Regions from separate parts of the Peribacillus sp. Bi134 genome, predicted to be linked through region 4. Evidence: riboswitches for the same ligand, from Rfam matches in the RefSeq annotation. Region 4 holds a riboswitch; each other region holds the start of a gene.
The links. A riboswitch is a leader RNA that binds a small molecule or an ion and turns the genes downstream of it on or off. The one in region 4 is predicted to bind S-adenosylmethionine.
Positions count from the first base shown of each region.

Region 1: it holds a riboswitch for S-adenosylmethionine, as region 4 does, so the genes downstream of both, LQ188_RS00470 (bifunctional homocysteine S-methyltransferase/methylenetetrahydrofolate reductase) here and LQ188_RS18070 (Fur-regulated basic protein FbpA) in region 4, are expected to answer to the same signal.
Region 2: it holds a riboswitch for S-adenosylmethionine, as region 4 does, so the genes downstream of both, LQ188_RS05120 (O-acetylhomoserine aminocarboxypropyltransferase/cysteine synthase family protein) here and LQ188_RS18070 (Fur-regulated basic protein FbpA) in region 4, are expected to answer to the same signal.
Region 3: it holds a riboswitch for S-adenosylmethionine, as region 4 does, so the genes downstream of both, metK (methionine adenosyltransferase) here and LQ188_RS18070 (Fur-regulated basic protein FbpA) in region 4, are expected to answer to the same signal.

Region 1 covers NZ_CAKKLN010000001.1:84,399-88,613, reverse strand. The annotation lists gene metH (methionine synthase) at 1-48, opposite strand, end outside; gene LQ188_RS00470 (bifunctional homocysteine S-methyltransferase/methylenetetrahydrofolate reductase) at 41-1,888, opposite strand; SAM riboswitch class I at 1,993-2,091, opposite strand; gene LQ188_RS00465 (MOSC domain-containing protein) at 2,203-2,853, opposite strand; gene LQ188_RS00460 (Ku protein) at 3,359-4,201, opposite strand.
Region 2 covers NZ_CAKKLN010000002.1:451,969-456,183, reverse strand. The annotation lists gene LQ188_RS05125 (methionine ABC transporter ATP-binding protein) at 1-546, opposite strand, end outside; SAM riboswitch class I at 700-812, opposite strand; gene LQ188_RS05120 (O-acetylhomoserine aminocarboxypropyltransferase/cysteine synthase family protein) at 928-2,238, opposite strand; SAM riboswitch class I at 2,338-2,445, opposite strand; gene LQ188_RS05115 (thioredoxin family protein) at 2,590-2,898, opposite strand; gene LQ188_RS05110 (toprim domain-containing protein) at 2,902-3,267, opposite strand; gene gcvH (glycine cleavage system protein GcvH) at 3,360-3,743, opposite strand; gene LQ188_RS05100 (arsenate reductase family protein) at 3,840-4,196, opposite strand.
Region 3 covers NZ_CAKKLN010000011.1:82,200-86,414, reverse strand. The annotation lists gene pckA (phosphoenolpyruvate carboxykinase (ATP)) at 1-1,299, opposite strand, end outside; SAM riboswitch class I at 1,717-1,878, shown strand; gene metK (methionine adenosyltransferase) at 2,042-3,235, shown strand; gene LQ188_RS23155 (gamma carbonic anhydrase family protein) at 3,641-4,159, opposite strand.
Region 4 covers NZ_CAKKLN010000007.1:384,356-388,570, forward strand. The annotation lists gene LQ188_RS18055 (GDSL-type esterase/lipase family protein) at 1-629, opposite strand, end outside; gene LQ188_RS18060 (GNAT family N-acetyltransferase) at 851-1,357, shown strand; gene LQ188_RS18065 (aspartyl-phosphate phosphatase Spo0E family protein) at 1,426-1,620, opposite strand; gene LQ188_RS18070 (Fur-regulated basic protein FbpA) at 1,874-2,062, opposite strand; SAM riboswitch class I at 2,238-2,342, opposite strand; TPP riboswitch at 2,500-2,605, shown strand; gene tenA (thiaminase II) at 2,694-3,383, shown strand; gene thiW (energy coupling factor transporter S component ThiW) at 3,399-3,920, shown strand; gene thiD (bifunctional hydroxymethylpyrimidine kinase/phosphomethylpyrimidine kinase) at 3,889-4,215, shown strand, end outside.

The DNA.
Region 1 (4,215 bases), on a different contig from region 4:
TAGGAGAATCTTGGAATTTAACTGATCTTGAATCGCTTTTTTATTCATGTACTGCCACCTCTGATGTCTGTTTACTATCGACTTTTCTAATATATTTCGTAAGTTCCGCCGTCATTTCATAGCGAAGGAACGGAGTGATTAAATATATGCCCTTGAATTTTTCCCTTGCCGCGTCCACCAGTTCCCGCGCGATATTAACCCCTTCAATCCTTGACTTTACAGGGTCATCCCCCGCTAAAGCCATTGCCCTTCTTACGTTATCAGGCAATTTGATGCCTGGGATCTCATTATGGATGAATTCTGCGTTCCGGGTGCTTGTCAAAGGCATGATACCGATGAAAATCGGGGTTTCTAAATGTTTTGTAGCTTCATGTACTTCTTCGATTTGCTCCACCGAATAAATTGGCTGTGTCAAAAAGGATTGAGCACCACAGGAAATCTTCTTTTCCATTCTCAGTACTGCTTTATCCAAATATTTCACATTCGGATTAAACGCTGCCGCAATTTTAAAATTTGCCCGTTGCCCCAGACTTTGACCGGAATAGGAAAGACCTTCATTAAATTGTTTGACCATGCTTATAAGGTCGAAGGAAGATAAATCATAAACCGAAGTGGCACCCGGGAAGTCCCCTATTTTTGAAGGATCTCCGGTGATGATCAATAATTCATTCAGCCCCACCGTCTGCAGACCCATTAAATGTGATTGCAGGCCAATCAAATTTCGATCACGGCATGTTATATGCACCATCGGATTAATATTCAATTGGTTCTTCAGTAGGTTAGCCAGAGCATCATTCGATATCCTTGGTGAGGCAAGTGAATTATCCGCTAGTGTAATGGAATCGACCCCTGCTTTTTTCAAAACCTCTGCACCGGTCATGAAGCTCTCTATTCCCAGCTTTTTAGGTGGATCAAGTTCAACCAGGATCGTCCTTTCCGTCTTGGCCTTTTCGTACAGTGGAAGTTCCAATTCTCTTTCGTTCACTTCAATTATTTCTATTTCACGGGATTTCGTAACTTTCTCTTTTACGGGAGCAAAACTTCCGATCGCATTCTTTACAGCTTGAATATGCAGTGGCGTCGTTCCACAGCACCCGCCTATGATAGCGGCACCTTGCTCACGAAGTTCCAGGGCACTTGAACCGAAATATTCCGGCACGGCTTTATAGACGAGCCTTCCATCCACATAATCAGGGAGGCTGGCATTAGGGTATATGGCAATCGATGCTTGCTTTGGCAAACTCACTTCTTCCAATGCCCGGATCATATGATGTGGACCAAGACGGCAATTCACCCCAACAACATCGGCACCCAATTGCTCGAGTTTTTGAAAGGCTTCATTTAAATGGATTCCATTTTGGAGATTACCCAGTTCATGCATCGAGACATTTGCGATGATCGGCAGTCCAGTTTCATTTTTTACGATTTGCAGAACGGTTTCCAGCTCTTCCAGGTCATAAAATGTTTCCAAGAGAATCCCATCAGGGTTTTCCATCAACAGACTGTATAGCTGTTCACGAAACCCCCGTTTAATCTCTTCCAGGCTTAAATCCGATTTTCTGATACTCCGTTGTGCCCCTATGGTACCGAAGACATAAGCCTTTCCTTTTGCCGCTTTTTTAGCAAGAATGACTCCCTGGCGATTGATTCTGCTTACTTCATCTTCAAGTCCATACCGTTTCAATTTGTTGAAATTGGCTCCGTATGTATTCGATTGAAGGATATCTGCACCAGCTTCCAGATAGGCACGATGGATAGACTCTATTTGATCCGGATTCGTGCAGTTTAATTCCTCATAACATTGATCGATGCCATTTGAGTACAATAAGGTCCCCATTGCCCCTTCCCCAACCAGCATTCTTTCTTTCACTTCTTTACGAAAATTCATCATTACACCCTCTCTCAAAAACAGTCCTGTTTTTGTCGTATTTTATGAGTATGAGAGAAAAGGAAAAAAAACCTTCTCAAAGAAGAAGGTTTTTTGAAACATTCTCCTCATCTATCAAGCTCTGCTTGCTGGATTTAGCACCTTTGCCTAAGCTGGTTGCTGAGGTTTCTTCGGGCCAGTCCCTCCACCTCTCTCGATAAGATCCATTTATATAATTTTCACAAGATTTCAAAATTAGATTATATTTAATTTACATTAATAATCTGTCAATTTCAATACCTGATCGACATTTTTTTCACTTTTGCAAAAATGATTCAATCTTTTGCAGCCTGAACCCTCTTCAAGATTCTTTGTTTCCAGTCTTCCGCTAATGGGTCCAGAGTAAGTAAAGCCATGGCGCCTTCCAGCCCATCTCGTTTATGAAGGATTACCTCTGCTGCATAATGAACTGAAATTTTTTCTTGCAAACGATCTATTAGTACGATCTCGTTTTGTTTATTTATCGTTCCTTCTTGAAGTACTCTTGCAAAATAACCAGTGAAACTCGTTTTCAGCACGAGTTCCAAAAACTTAGGTTCTTGATTGAAGTGGGAAATGGTCGAACAAGGTATCCTCCCCTGGTTAATTTGAACAATCACTTCGCCTATTTGATAAATATCACCGATAAACATGGTTTCTTCCCTCATCCCCGCTACGGTTAAATTTTCACCGAATGCTGGGATATCCAGCTTTTTAGAGAATCTTTCATTCCATAATGAATAATGCTCAAAGGGGTAAAAGCACAAAGCCCGATCAGGACCTCCATGGAACTTTTCATTACCTACCCCATCACCAATTATGCCTGATTTAGTCACTTTCACATGATCCTGTGCTTGTTTATCCATGGCTGAAAAGATATCGACATTCGAAAAACTTTCATGTTTCGGCTTTCCGGCCTGTAGTGATTTGATTTTTCCATTTTCCATTTTGCATCTTCCATTCATATTTAATTTATATCATTCTATATGTATAAATTATACTAAAAATCCATTATATTCAGTAGTTTTTAAACATATATGAAGTGAAAAAGCCACATGAGCCGTTAAATGGGCGAAATATCATTGATTTCCAGAAAAATTCATAGGTTAGTTTCAGTAATTTTGTTGCTATTTCAGAATTAAATATGGTAGAATATGAACACAATATATAGTCGAAAACTACAACCGTTCGCCTATATGTTGATTTTCACGATTGAATTCCTCATTGTCGCTCTTTAGGGAGCGAATTTTTTTGCCTTCATTATCATCCATCATTTTCTTTTAGTTCCATTCTAATCCTTAAATCGTGATTCACTTACCTATTTTCACTTTCATTCCCTATTCAAATACCTCCCTGTAAAGTCACTTTCATTCCCTTATAAGAGGCCTGATTCCTTGCTAAAACAAGCAGAAAAGCCGAGCGACACCATATGTCTTCCGCTCAGCTTCCTGTTTAAGCTTGTTTCTTTTTTTTTGGTGCCGCTTTCTTTCGGGTCGTCTTTTTCTTTTCCGGTTCATCATGTTTCGTACGGTCAATGGATGCCTGTAATGCCTCCATTAAATCGGTTACATTGTTGGAAACTGGTTCTTTTGTTTTGGCTGTAATCGTCGTCTGTCCCGTTTTCTTTGATTCAATCAATTCAAGTAAAGCGGTTCGATAGTCATCGGTGTATTTTGTCGGATCGAAAGTGGTCGTTAATTGATCTATTAATAATACGGCAGTATCGATTTCTTTTTTTGCAATGGTATCATTGGCGGGGATATTCGGAACATCCGCTGTGGAACGGACTTCATCCGGATAATGAATCGTTTCCATCACCAAGGTATTATCAACGACTCGGATTACCGCCATTTGTTCTTTAGAGCGAATGATGATTTTTGCTAATCCTACCTTATTCGATTCCTTGAGGGCCTGCCTCAAAAGGGAATAAGCTTTTATCCCTCCATCATTAGGGGACATGTAGTAACTCCGATTGAAATAAATGGGATCTATTTCTTCAATTTTAACGAAATCCACAATTTCCACGGCTTTTTCTTCGTTTTGTTTTTTCAGTTGCTCTAGTTCATTGTCTTCCAATACAACAAATTTTCCCTTTGTATATTCAAAAGCGCGGACTATATCATCCTTACCCACTTCTTTCTGGCATACCGGACAAACTTTTTCGTATTTAATCGGTGAATGACATTCCTTATGCAACGTCCTTAAAGAAATATCCTTATCCTCCGTTGCAGCATGAAGTTTGATCGGAATGTTCACCAAACCGAATGATATGCTCCCCTTCCACATCGTATGCATATTCGTCACCTCAT
Region 2 (4,215 bases), on a different contig from region 4:
TATGGAGTCGGTAGTCTGCGGATCCAAGGCAGAAGTCGCTTCATCACACAGCAGCACTTTAGGGTCATTTGCCAGAGCCCTGGCTATTCCCACCCTTTGCTTTTGCCCTCCGCTTAATTGTGATGGATAGGCCTTTTCCCTGCCTTCCAATCCTACTAACTTGATCAATTCGTTCACACGCTTGGTTCGCTCAGGTTTAGAAACTCCTGCAATTTCCAATGGGAAAGATATATTCTCCTGAACGGTCCTCGACCATAATAAATTGAAATGTTGGAAAATCATGCTGATTTCTTGACGGGCCTTGCGGAGCTGAGCCCCTTTAATTTTTGAAATTTCCTTCTCAGCAACTACAACGGATCCCTCTGTTGGTGTTTCCAATCCATTGAGCATTCTGATCAAAGTACTTTTCCCCGCTCCACTGTAACCGATGATACCGAAAATCTCGCCTTTATTTATTTCAACATTCACATTATTTACAGCCTTGATTGTCTCACTGTTTCCTTTTCCTGTTCGGAACAGCTTACTGACTTTCGTCAATGTAATCATTAACCCTCACCTCTTTTATCCAATAAAACCTATGAACTTAGTTGATTTCTCTACATTATTAGTCTGTTTCTCATATCATGTAAAAGTTTACCCAATTAAAACAGAAAAAACCTTTCTGCATGAGCAGAAAGGCAGGTGAAGAAACAGGCCTTCCTCTCATCTTCCAAAGTGATTAAACTTTGTGTGAATTGGCACCTTTCCAAGGAAATCTCCTTGTCGGTTGCCGGGTTTCATCGGGCACATCCCTCCACCTCTCTTGATAAGAGCTAATATATAGAATATTTGTACATCATTAAGTTCTTTAGTATGGAGAAATTTTATCATAGATAAAAAAGGAGCGCAATGTATAATATTTCTAGTACAAGCATACAGAAACTTTACTTAAACCGTTTTGGATGTCAAGGAGACGATATTCGTCGCTTTTTCAATTGCCTGCTCCAAATCTTCTATTAAATCCTCTACATTTTCAATCCCAATCGATAAACGGACTTGGTCGGCACTCACACCCGCTTTCGCAAGACCTGCCTCATTCAATTGTTGATGGGTCGTACTGGCTGGGTGGATGATCAAGCTCTTCGCATCCCCAACATTCGCTACATGGGACCATAATTCCACCGAATTGATAAGTTTTGCCCCAGCTTCTCGATTACCTTGTATCCCAAAAGTCACAACAGATCCAGCTCCCTTTGGCAAATATTTTTCCGCAAGGGCTTTATCGGGATGATCCTCATCACCAGGATGTGAAACCCAAGTCACCGCAGGATGGTTTTTTAAATATTTAATGACAGACTTGGTGTTCGATAGATGCTCTTTCATCCTTACATGCAGCGTTTCAAGTCCCAGCGTAAACTGGAATGCACTTTGGGCACTTAGCGCAGGTCCTAAATCACGGAGTAACTGGACTCGGGCTTTCGTTATGAATGCGGCAGGTCCAACTGCCTCGGCGTATACCAGATTGTCGTAACTTGGGTCAGGCTCTGTGAAGCCAGGGTAATTTGGCGAGTTCCAATCGAATTTCCCTCCATCCACGATGACACCACCAAGCGTAGTTCCATTTCCCAGAAGCCATTTTGTAGCGGAATGGATGACAATATCGGCTCCAAAATCAATTGGTCTGCATAGATACGGTGTCGCAAAGGTATTATCAATGATTAAAGGTATTCCGGCATCATGGGCGATTTTCGCTACCGCTTCAATATCAAGCACCCTCAAACTTGGATTTCCGATGGTTTCAGCAAAAATGGCTTTAGTTCTTGGCGTAATCGCCCTTTTGAAATTTTCAGGGTCATCAGGAGAAACGAACTTCACTTTAATCCCGTATTTAGGAAGAGTATTTTCAAAAAGGTTATACGTACCGCCATATAATGTAGATGCTGAAACAATCTCATCCCCTGCAGCGGCAATATTCAGGATTGAAAGTGAGATGGCAGCCATTCCGCTTGCTGTTGCCAATCCGCCGATTCCGCCTTCCAATAAGGCCATTCTTTCCTCAAAAACGCTGATCGTGGGATTATGGAGTCGTGAATATATATAGCCATTCTCCTTTAGGCCAAATAAATTCGCTGCATGGTCGGTGTCTTTGAACAAGTATGCATTGCTTTGGTAGATAGGAACTGCACGTGCACCTGTTTCATCAGCTTGCAGACCGCCATGAACACTCAATGTTTCGAAACGCAATTTTTTCCCTGACATATGATTTCACCTTTTTCTATGGATTTAGTTGGAATTATATGATGTTTGGCCTTTTATAAACAAAAAAACCACTTCAATAAGAAGAGGTTTCAAGAATACACCTCATCTACCAGAGCCAACACTCTGCTGGAATTAGCACCGTATATAAAAATTTATACCGGTTGCCGGGCTTCGTCGGGCCAGTCCCTCCGCCACTCTTGATAAGAACTATTAAATTCTGCCGTTACTTAATTCAAAATATAGCATTTTAGATTAAATCAGTCAATGAATTGTTAGAATATTCTTTGTTTAATTTCATCTAGCATTCATATGTCCGCAACAAAGAAACCAACCACGGTTCTGATTGGTTTCTTAGCTGATTTCCTTAAGCAATCCGTACAAATAAGGAACGGATTGAAAGGCATATATTTTTTTGTGCAGCCGTCCTTCTTTGAAAAACAATAAACATGGAACACTTTCGATTTCATATGATTCGGCAATTGCTTGGACATAATTCATATTCATTTTGCCTGCCTTCAATTCCGGGAATAGCTCCAAGGATATCGTCAGCATCTTGGAGGCAACCTGACAAGTGCCGCATAAAGGGGTATATAAATATAAGCAAAAGGTTTCCCCATTTTCAACAGCAAGCTTACACTCTTCTTCTTTCCATTCCTGCATCAATTAGTCGTTCACCCTTTGACTTAAAAATTTCATTTTCACATTCATATTGGCAGATAGAAGCACAGTTGCGATATGATGTTCGGGTGAGCTTTCCACTTCTTTGTACATTTTATTAATATACAGGTGGTTCGCCTCAGGCATTTCCATTCGGAACTGCTTCCGCAGCTTTTCTCCTGATTCATCTGCGTCAAAAAGGAGATAAACATCACGGTCCATCAATTCATCCACTAATTCATCCAGCTTAGTTAATGATATGGTCCCATTCGTACATCTAATTTCCACATCTTCATTTAAAACGGAGGCAACTTTTCTTCTATCGGAACTGCCTTCTACAATGATCACTTTATCGAATTCGCCCCACTCCATGTCATCACTCCATCTCACGAATTATGTGTGCAACTGCCACGGTACCAAATGAAAAAGAGAGCAGGCCTTTTCAGTCCCCCCTCTCCTTTTTTTTAACCGTTGATTAAACTCTCATACTCTTCAGCGCTCATCAAGCTTTCAATATCACTGCTATTAGATGGTTCAAGCACGACCATCCATGCCTTTTCATAAGGAGACTCATTTACATATTCAGGGTTGTCACTTAAATCTTCGTTTACTTCAACAACCTTGCCACTGATAGGTGCATAAAGCTCAGAAACGGTCTTAACGGATTCAACACTTCCGAATGGTTCGTTCGCTTTCAATTCATCGCCGATTTCCGGAAGCTCAACGAATACGATGTCCCCAAGCTCGGACTGTGCGAAAGCTGTAATTCCAATGCGCACTGTTCCATCTTCCGTTTTGACCCATTCATGTTCTTTTGTGTAACGAAGTTCTTTTGGTGTTGTTGTCATTATTAACCCTCCATATGTACATCTTATTTTATCTATTCCATTATAAGGTAGATTGTTTGTTTAAGTAAGGAATTAACCAAATATTTCGAGAAATTTTCAGTTCCAAACCTGTTCGAATTGCTCCTCTTTGAAACCTACCGTCACTTTGGTGCCATCCGTAACAATCGGCCTTTTCAGAAGCATGCCATCTGTGGACAATATATCAAGCATCTCTGCTTCAGAAGCTTCTTTCAGCTTATCCTTTAAGCCAAGCTCCCGATATTTTTGACCGCTAGTATTGAAAAACTTCTTCAACTCCAAATTGCTGATTTTATATAGTTGTTCTATTTCTGTTCGCGAAGGCGGATTTTCCGCTATATGGATTGCTTCATATTGCAGTTCATGATTATCAAGCCACTTCTTCGCGTTACGGCATGTGCCGCATTTTGGGTACCAATATAATGTTAAGCCCATCATTTCACCACCTATCAAT
Region 3 (4,215 bases), on a different contig from region 4:
GTATGCTCCGCCAGTCCATCCAGTGTTGACAAGGTATACCTTTGCATTGTGCTCGTCAATTTTATCACCAAGCATCTCAGCATAGCGTTGAGCTGGAAGAGGTAAGAATGGAGATCCGAAGCAAGTGGAGAATGTAGCTTCCGGTGAAGTTACGCCTCTTTCAGTACCAGCCAATTTACTAGTGTATCCGCTTAGGAAGTGGAACATTGCCTGTTCTTTGGAAAGCTTGCTGATTGGAGGCAGAACGCCTGAAGCATCAGCTGTTAAGAAAATGATTGTATTTGGATGTCCTGCAATACTTGGGTTCACGATGTTATCGATCGCTTGCATTTGGTAAGCAGCACGAGTGTTTTCAGTCAATGAACTGTCATCATAGTTCGCTTCACGTGTATCCGGATCAACAACAACATTTTCCAATACGGCACCGAAACGGATTGCATCGAAAATTTGTGGTTCTTTTTCACGTGAAAGATTGATCGTTTTCGCATAGCAGCCGCCTTCGATGTTGAATACGCCATTAGAAGACCAGCCGTGCTCGTCATCGCCAATCAGTTTACGGCTAGTGTCTGCTGATAAAGTTGTTTTGCCTGTACCGGACAGACCGAAGAATAAAGCGACGTCCCCTTCACGTCCTACGTTAGCAGAGCAATGCATTGGAAGGATTCCAGCCTCTGGAAGTAAGTAGTTCATGATCGAGAAGATCGATTTTTTCATTTCTCCTGCATATTCCGTTCCGCCGATCAGGATGGTACGGCGTTCAAATGAAACGATGATGAAAGTTTCGGAAGTGGTTCCGTCCACTTCTGGGTCTGCTTTGAAGTTAGGTGCAGAAAGGATTGTGAATTCAGCTTCGTGACCTCTTAGTTCCTCTTCATTTGGACGGATGAACAAAGTATGGGCGAAAAGGTTATGCCAAGCATATTCATTAACAACACGGATTGGAAGACGAGATGATTCGTCTGCACCAGCGAAACCTTTAAAAACAAAAATCTCTTCTTTTGCTTTTAGGTAGTCAACTACTTTATTATATAGTTTATTGAACACATCTTCGGAAATTGGCTGGTTCACTGAACCCCAATCGATTTTATCTTTAACGGATGCTTCTTCCACGATAAATTTATCTTTAGGTGAACGACCAGTATATTTGCCAGTTTCAGCTTTTACTGCGCCGGTTGATGTTAAAACGCCTTCATTTCTGCTTAATACTTTTTCGACCAATTGAGGAACTGAAAGTTGAGTTTGCACATTGTTTCCTGTTAATAACTGGTGTAACTCATTAGAAACATCTACAGAATTCATATATGAGGTACCTTCCTTTGTTTAAGTTTTTAGATTACAATTAGTATAACACATTCATTTAAATAGTCTATACTATTTCTTCTAATTTGTGATTATTTTCAGCTGGCCGCGTTAATCATTTTATTCCGGCAGGAACCGAGTCAGGATTATCACATATACTTTAATGAAGTCAATTTTATTTTAATAGGAAGTAAGTAAGCAATATATTTCCAATGGTGAAGTCGTTTTTCGTATGCTTAATACTTATTATTAATGGCAATTTCCAACATTTCTATTCGTATTTTGCATTGTAAACCCTTCTAAGACGCTGTATCAACACTTTTTTCAAAAGAAAGCCATACTGGGCGGAAATGTTCTTTTTAGAAAAGCATTGACAAATTCCAACTAGATACGATAATATCTTAAATTGTACGGATTCTCTTATCCCGAGTTGGTGGAGGGACAGGCCCTTTGAAACCCAGCAACCTGCCATATTGAACTTGACTCCAAGATCGATCGCCGAAAATAAAGCGAAGATCTTCAAGGAATAGTGGTGATGGTGCTAACCTGAGCAAGGTAAAAACCCTTGAACGATAAGAGTGAAAGGATAGAAGACAGAATTTTAAACCTTTCCTCATTTGCCAGGGAAGGTTTTTGTGTTTTTCATAAGTAATTCTGTGTCTATAGTTGAAACTAATGAGGGAAACGAGTTCCGTAAAAATCAGGCTTATGCCTACAACATACTAACTTCCAAGGAGGAAATATGATGTCAAAGAAACGTCTATTTACTTCTGAATCTGTTACAGAGGGCCATCCGGACAAAATTTGTGATCAGATTTCAGATTCCATTTTAGATGCTATCCTAGCTAAGGATGCAAATGCACGTGTTGCGTGTGAAACTAGTGTAACAACAGGCCTTGTACTTGTTGCTGGTGAAATTACAACGTCCGCTTACGTGGATATTCCGCGTATCGTTCGTGATACGATTAAAGGAATTGGCTACACACGTGCGAAATACGGTTTCGATGCTGAAACTTGTGCAGTGTTGAGTTCCATTGATGAGCAGTCTGCCGATATCGCAGCTGGAGTCGATAAAGCATTGGAAGCTCGTGAAGGAAACATGTCAGAGGAAGAAATCGATGCAATCGGTGCAGGGGACCAAGGTCTTATGTTCGGATTTGCTTGTAATGAAACAGAAGAGCTTATGCCGCTTCCGATTTCATTGGCGCATAAACTTTCATTCCGCCTGGCTCAAGTTCGTAAAGATGAAACTCTTGCTTACTTACGCCCTGATGGTAAAACACAGGTAACTGTGGAATATGATGAGAATAACCGTCCTGTACGTGTAGATACGATCGTTATCTCTACACAGCATGATGCTGAAATTACGCTTGAACAAATTCAAGCCGATCTAAAAGAACATGTGATCAAAGCGGTCGTTCCAGCTGAATTGATCGATGCTAAAACTAAATACTTCATCAACCCGACTGGCCGTTTCGTAATTGGCGGACCTCAAGGGGATGCGGGTCTTACTGGACGTAAAATCATCGTTGATACTTACGGCGGATACGCTCGTCACGGCGGCGGTGCATTCTCTGGTAAGGATGCTACTAAAGTTGACCGTTCTGCTGCATACGCTGCTCGTTATGTTGCGAAAAACATCGTGGCAGCCGGCCTTGCCGACAAAGCGGAAGTTCAATTGGCATACGCAATCGGTGTGGCAGAGCCTGTATCGATTTCAATTGATACGTTCGGAACTGGTACAGTTAGCGAAGAAGTCCTTGTTGACCTAGTTCGTGCTAACTTCGACCTTCGTCCAGCTGGCATCATCAAAATGCTTGACCTTCGTCGCCCGATCTACAAACAAACAGCTGCTTACGGACACTTTGGCCGTACAGATGTCGATCTTCCATGGGAACGCACGGACAAAGCAGAAACATTAAAAGCACAAGCGTAAATCATATAAAAAAGGTGTCCCGCAATTTGCGGGACACCTTTTTTTTGTGGATTAATTTTGCCGTCAGCGGGAATAATTCAAGAAATCCCAAAGAAATATAAAATACGTGCAAAACTCGTGAGTTAAAGTCGTTTACAAGTTTGTTTGGGTCATCAAATCGTGAGGTTGAAGCGTTACTCTAGAGTTTGTAGCAAGTACTCGAGAGTTTAGAGCGTATACTCGAGAGTTTAGAGCGTATACTCGAGAGTTTAGAGCGTATACTCGAGAGTTTAGAGCGTATACTCATGAGTTTAGAGCATATACTCATGAATTTAGAGCGTATACTCGTGAGTTTGGAGTAAATACTCGTGAATTTGTAGCAAATACTCGTGAGTTTGAGTACAATACTCGTAACTTTCAGTCAATTCACTTTATGCGTTCCGCCGTTTTATAGTATTGTCCTTTTTCGGCATATTCGCGAACGATGCGTTCCATATCCTGGCGATCTTCTTCGTTGATTTCGCGAATGACTTTAGCTGGCCGTCCGAATGCCAGCATGTTCGGTGGAATGACTTTACCTTGTGGAACGAGGCTGCCGGCACCGATGAAGGCTCCTTCGCCGATTTCAGCTTCATCAAGTATAATCGATCCCATGCCGATCAGAGCTCCTTTACGGATTTTACAGCTATGTAAAATGACCTGATGGCCAATGGTTACTTCATCCTCGATGATCAATGGATTATTTGGGCTTTGGTGCAGGACGCTGTTATCCTGTATACTGACTTTTTTCCCGATGATGGTTGGGGATACATCACCGCGAATGACGGAATTGAACCAAATTGATGTTTCGTCGCCAATTTTGACATCACCTGTCACGACAGCATTCTCAGCAATATAAGCGCTTTCGGCGATTTCAGGTTCTTTGCCTTTATACGGATAAATAATCATTTTCAATCATTTCCTTTCCGAAGTGAATGTTTTTATGTATTATTTTAATATAC
Region 4 (4,215 bases):
TCACTGAAATACTCTGATTTCTTTTTATCTTCAAAAAGATCATTCGTAGGAATGAATAACATCCTATTGTCTTTATCCGCTATTCCCTTTATTGACTGGTTATAATCGCGAATATGCTTTTCAAGTTTTTGATTTCCTTTAATTGGGTTATATAGTCCCACTACCAAAATATCAGCTTTATCGTTTGCCTTTATGAGTGTTGACGTAATCTTTTTCAGATGGCTGATATACTCCCGTTTACCCTCATTGATTTTTCGATCACTTATTTTCTCCAAGTCCCCGCCGTTACTATTGATCAAGTCATTTGTTCCGATATAAACGATGAAAGTATCGGCTTCATCAAGTTTCGTTTTAATGCGGTAATCATCAAGCTGTTTCATCACCCCATCCGTTTCCTGGCCTTTTATACCGTAATTCCAAAAACTCACTTTTTGTTCCGATTCCGGGTTATTCAATTCATCCTCCAGGCCTTCTATATATCCTTCTCCATCCTTATCCCCTTTTCCATAGGTTAACGAATCTCCAAAAGCCATCACCCTTTGCACATCTTCCGACTCCGAGGCCTGAAATTCATATGCAACAAAACATATAACCAGTACTATAATCAAAAAAACTGACAATTTTTTCATTTGGTTCTCCTCTGCCTTTTTACTAGAAGTATTTAATCCTTTACATACCCAAAAAATCTGCAGACTTAACATAAAAAAGGAATTGTCAGATAAAGAGTAAAAAGTGTATGATAATAAAAAACTTTCAATGGATTGGGTTTCAATTCACCGTCCCTTAAACAAAAAAACGGGATTACCCTTCATTCTGGAGATTGAATAAATGATAGTTAGGAGATTACATCATGGATGAGCACATAGAGTTTAGAGAGGCAGAACTATCTGATTTACCTAGAATTGTTGAAATATATAATTCGACAATTGCTTCAAGAATGGTCACGGCAGATACGGAGCCTGTATCCGTCCAATCGAGGGTTAAATGGTTTGAGGAACATCATTCAGAAAGTAGACCGCTATATATCATTACTATAGAAGGGAAAACTGCTGGATGGATAAGCTTTCAATCCTTCTATGGCCGACCGGCATATAATTCCACTGCCGAAATCAGCATTTATATTGATGATTATTTCCGGGGAAAAGGAATCGGACAAATTTCGATTCAAAAGGCAATTGAATTGAGTCCAAAATTAGGTATTAAGACTATATTGGGTTTCATTTTCGCCCACAATATACCTAGCCTTAAGCTTTTTTCCAAATTCGGGTTTGAAGAATGGGCACATTTACCTCAAGTTGCCGAGCTGGATGGCATTGAGCGGGATTTGATCATTCTTGGTAAACGTGTCGATATTTAATATAATTTTTTAGAGCTATTGCCTTGAGCAGTAGCTTTTTCAAATTAATACAGGTCGAATTGGCTAATTTAAAAATACCGATATGCGTTTTGGAGGGAAAAATATTCTGACTCTCTTTTACTTGCTAACGCATTTAATAGCGTATCCAATTCTTGACTGGCCTGAACAGTAAGCAGACTTGTTAAGCCGTAACTTGCTGCCAATTTGATCATTTCCTGTCTCTTTTCTTCTACCCTTTCTATAGTTACTTTACGGCAAGGCATTATATGCCACCTCCCATTTATTCAATTTTTTTACACTTTCATCATAATTAAACTACTAGTTAAAATCAACTATTTTCCAGAAATAAAATGTGTTATTTTATAGGTAAAATGTGACAAAACACCTACTTTATTCTTTAATTATGTATATTTTATGTCATTTTCTATTAAACGCAAAAAAGCATCCACTAGTGTATACTGTGAATGCTTACATCATATCCCTTATCCAAGAGCCCAAAATATAGCCCATCGCTTACTATGTCATCCATTCAGAAGGTGACTCGTTATTAGGTCTATTTATAACAATCTTATATTCATCTTCAAGCACTTTTAATGGGGCATCATAAAGGTGCCTTTCATCAGAGGTTTTGTATACTCCATTGGCCAATAGCTCTTCAATGAGCTTTGCCTTCCTCTGTTCAATCCTCTTAAATAATTCTGCCATGTAAATGGCTCCTTTCCTAGTCATCCTAGAGCCTGCTTCTAGTTAGCTAACTTTATCAACTTGTTTGATTTTCACCAAATTATATATACCTTTTCTATTATGTCACTAAACGTTATTTCCCAAAAATAAAAGCCCCTTCTAATTCAAGAAGAGGCTGACTGTGTCCGTACGGCTCTTCTTATCTTCCAAGCATATGCTTGTTGGATTTAGCACAGTTCCCAAAATGGGTCCGCTGCCGAGGTTTCTTTGGGCCAAGTCCCTCCACCTCTCTGGATAAGAATTCGATATATAAATGATGTAGAAATGATTCTACCCTAATAATTATCAAAAGTCAATTACCTGGTTCTCCCTTTTTCCCTGGACATTACATGCTCCCTCTTCAAATGCGGGTTGCATTTTCTTGTCTTTCTGATATGATGTCAGTAATTACATACAATTCACACCACTAGGGGAGTCTTTATTAAGACTGAGATGGAAATAGTTTCCGGACCCTTTGAACCTGAACCGGCTCATACCGGCGGAGGGAAGTGGATGATATCGTCCATTTACAGACTATATCCATCTACCCCGTTCAGTATTCAGGAACGGGGTTTTTCATTATCTAGGGAACCATTCTAAAGGAGGATGAACAATGGAGAATATTAAAACAGAAACATTCAGTGATAGACTTCATGCACGGGCAAAAGAGATTTGGAAAAGGAATCATTCACATCCCTTTGTCCAAGCAATTGGAAATGGTACGCTTCCTGAAAAGAAATTTGCCTATTACATGAAGCAGGACTATATCTATCTCATGGATTATTCCAAGCTCTTTGCTTTAGGTGTCATCAAAGCCCATAACATCGAAACCATGGCAAAGTTTGCGAGTATTTTAAATGAAACCCTTCAAGTGGAAATGGATATCCATCGGCAGTATGCTTCCGAATTCGGGATCAGTTCCAAGGAATTGGAAGAAACAGAACCTACTCCCACCACTCTAGCCTATACAGGTTACATGATAAATGCAGCTCAGCATGGGACATTGGCAGACTTGATCGCCTGTCTCCTGCCATGCGCTTGGGATTACTATGAAATCGGTTTGCTATTAAAAAAACAAAATGGAGCAGCATTGGAAAACAATCGCTACGCAGATTGGATAAGGTCCTATTCATCACCTGAATTCGGGGAAGCACACAAGTGGCTGATCGCATTGTTGGAAGAATTGACGGAAGGCATGCCAGAAAAGGAACTTCTTAGATTAGAAAAGCACTTTTTGGTTACTTCCCGATATGAATATTTATTCTGGGATATGGTTCAAAATGAGCAGGATTGGCCGCTGTAGGTCGCAGACATGATGATGAATCCTATCAAGAAACTGACGTTGACTGCCATGATAACGGCTATAACGACACTGACCAGTTCATTTATTTTCATCCCTGCAGGATTTGCAAAGGTCTTTCCTATTCAGCATCTGGCAAATGTCCTCACGGCCGTTCTATTGGGGCCTGCTTATGCTGTGACACAAGCTTTCCTAGTTTCCATCATTAGAAACATGTCTGGTACCGGTTCAATATTCGCCTTTCCCGGGAGCATGATCGGTGCACTTTTGGCTGCCATCCTTTATCGAAAAACACAAAGCTTAAAATTCGCTTGTTTAGGTGAAGTGATCGGGACCGGCATTCTCGGTTCCATGGCCTGTTATCCACTTGCCATCCTCCTATTAGGAGAAAAAGCAGCTCTTTTTGGTTTTTTACCGGCTTTTATGCTCAGTTCATTCGCAGGTTCGATTTTAGCTTTCATATTACTTAAAATACTTTTAAAAAATAATTATATGAAGGGGTTTTTTTATGAAAACAGCATTAACCATCGCCGGCTCTGATTCAGGAGGCGGTGCTGGAATACAAGCGGATTTAAAAACATTTTCTGCACATGGGGTATTTGGAATGTCTGCCATTACAGCCGTAACCGCACAAAATACAATGGAAGTCCGTTCAGTACAGCCAATTGAAACAGCTATCATATCGGACCAAATTGCAGCTATATTTGAAGATATTCCTGTCGATGCAGTAAAAATAGGCATGCTTGGATCAAAAGAAATCGTGGAAACAGTCGCTGCGTCCCTTAAAACCTTCATGCCTGCCATCGTTATCCTTGACCCTGTCATGATTTCCAAA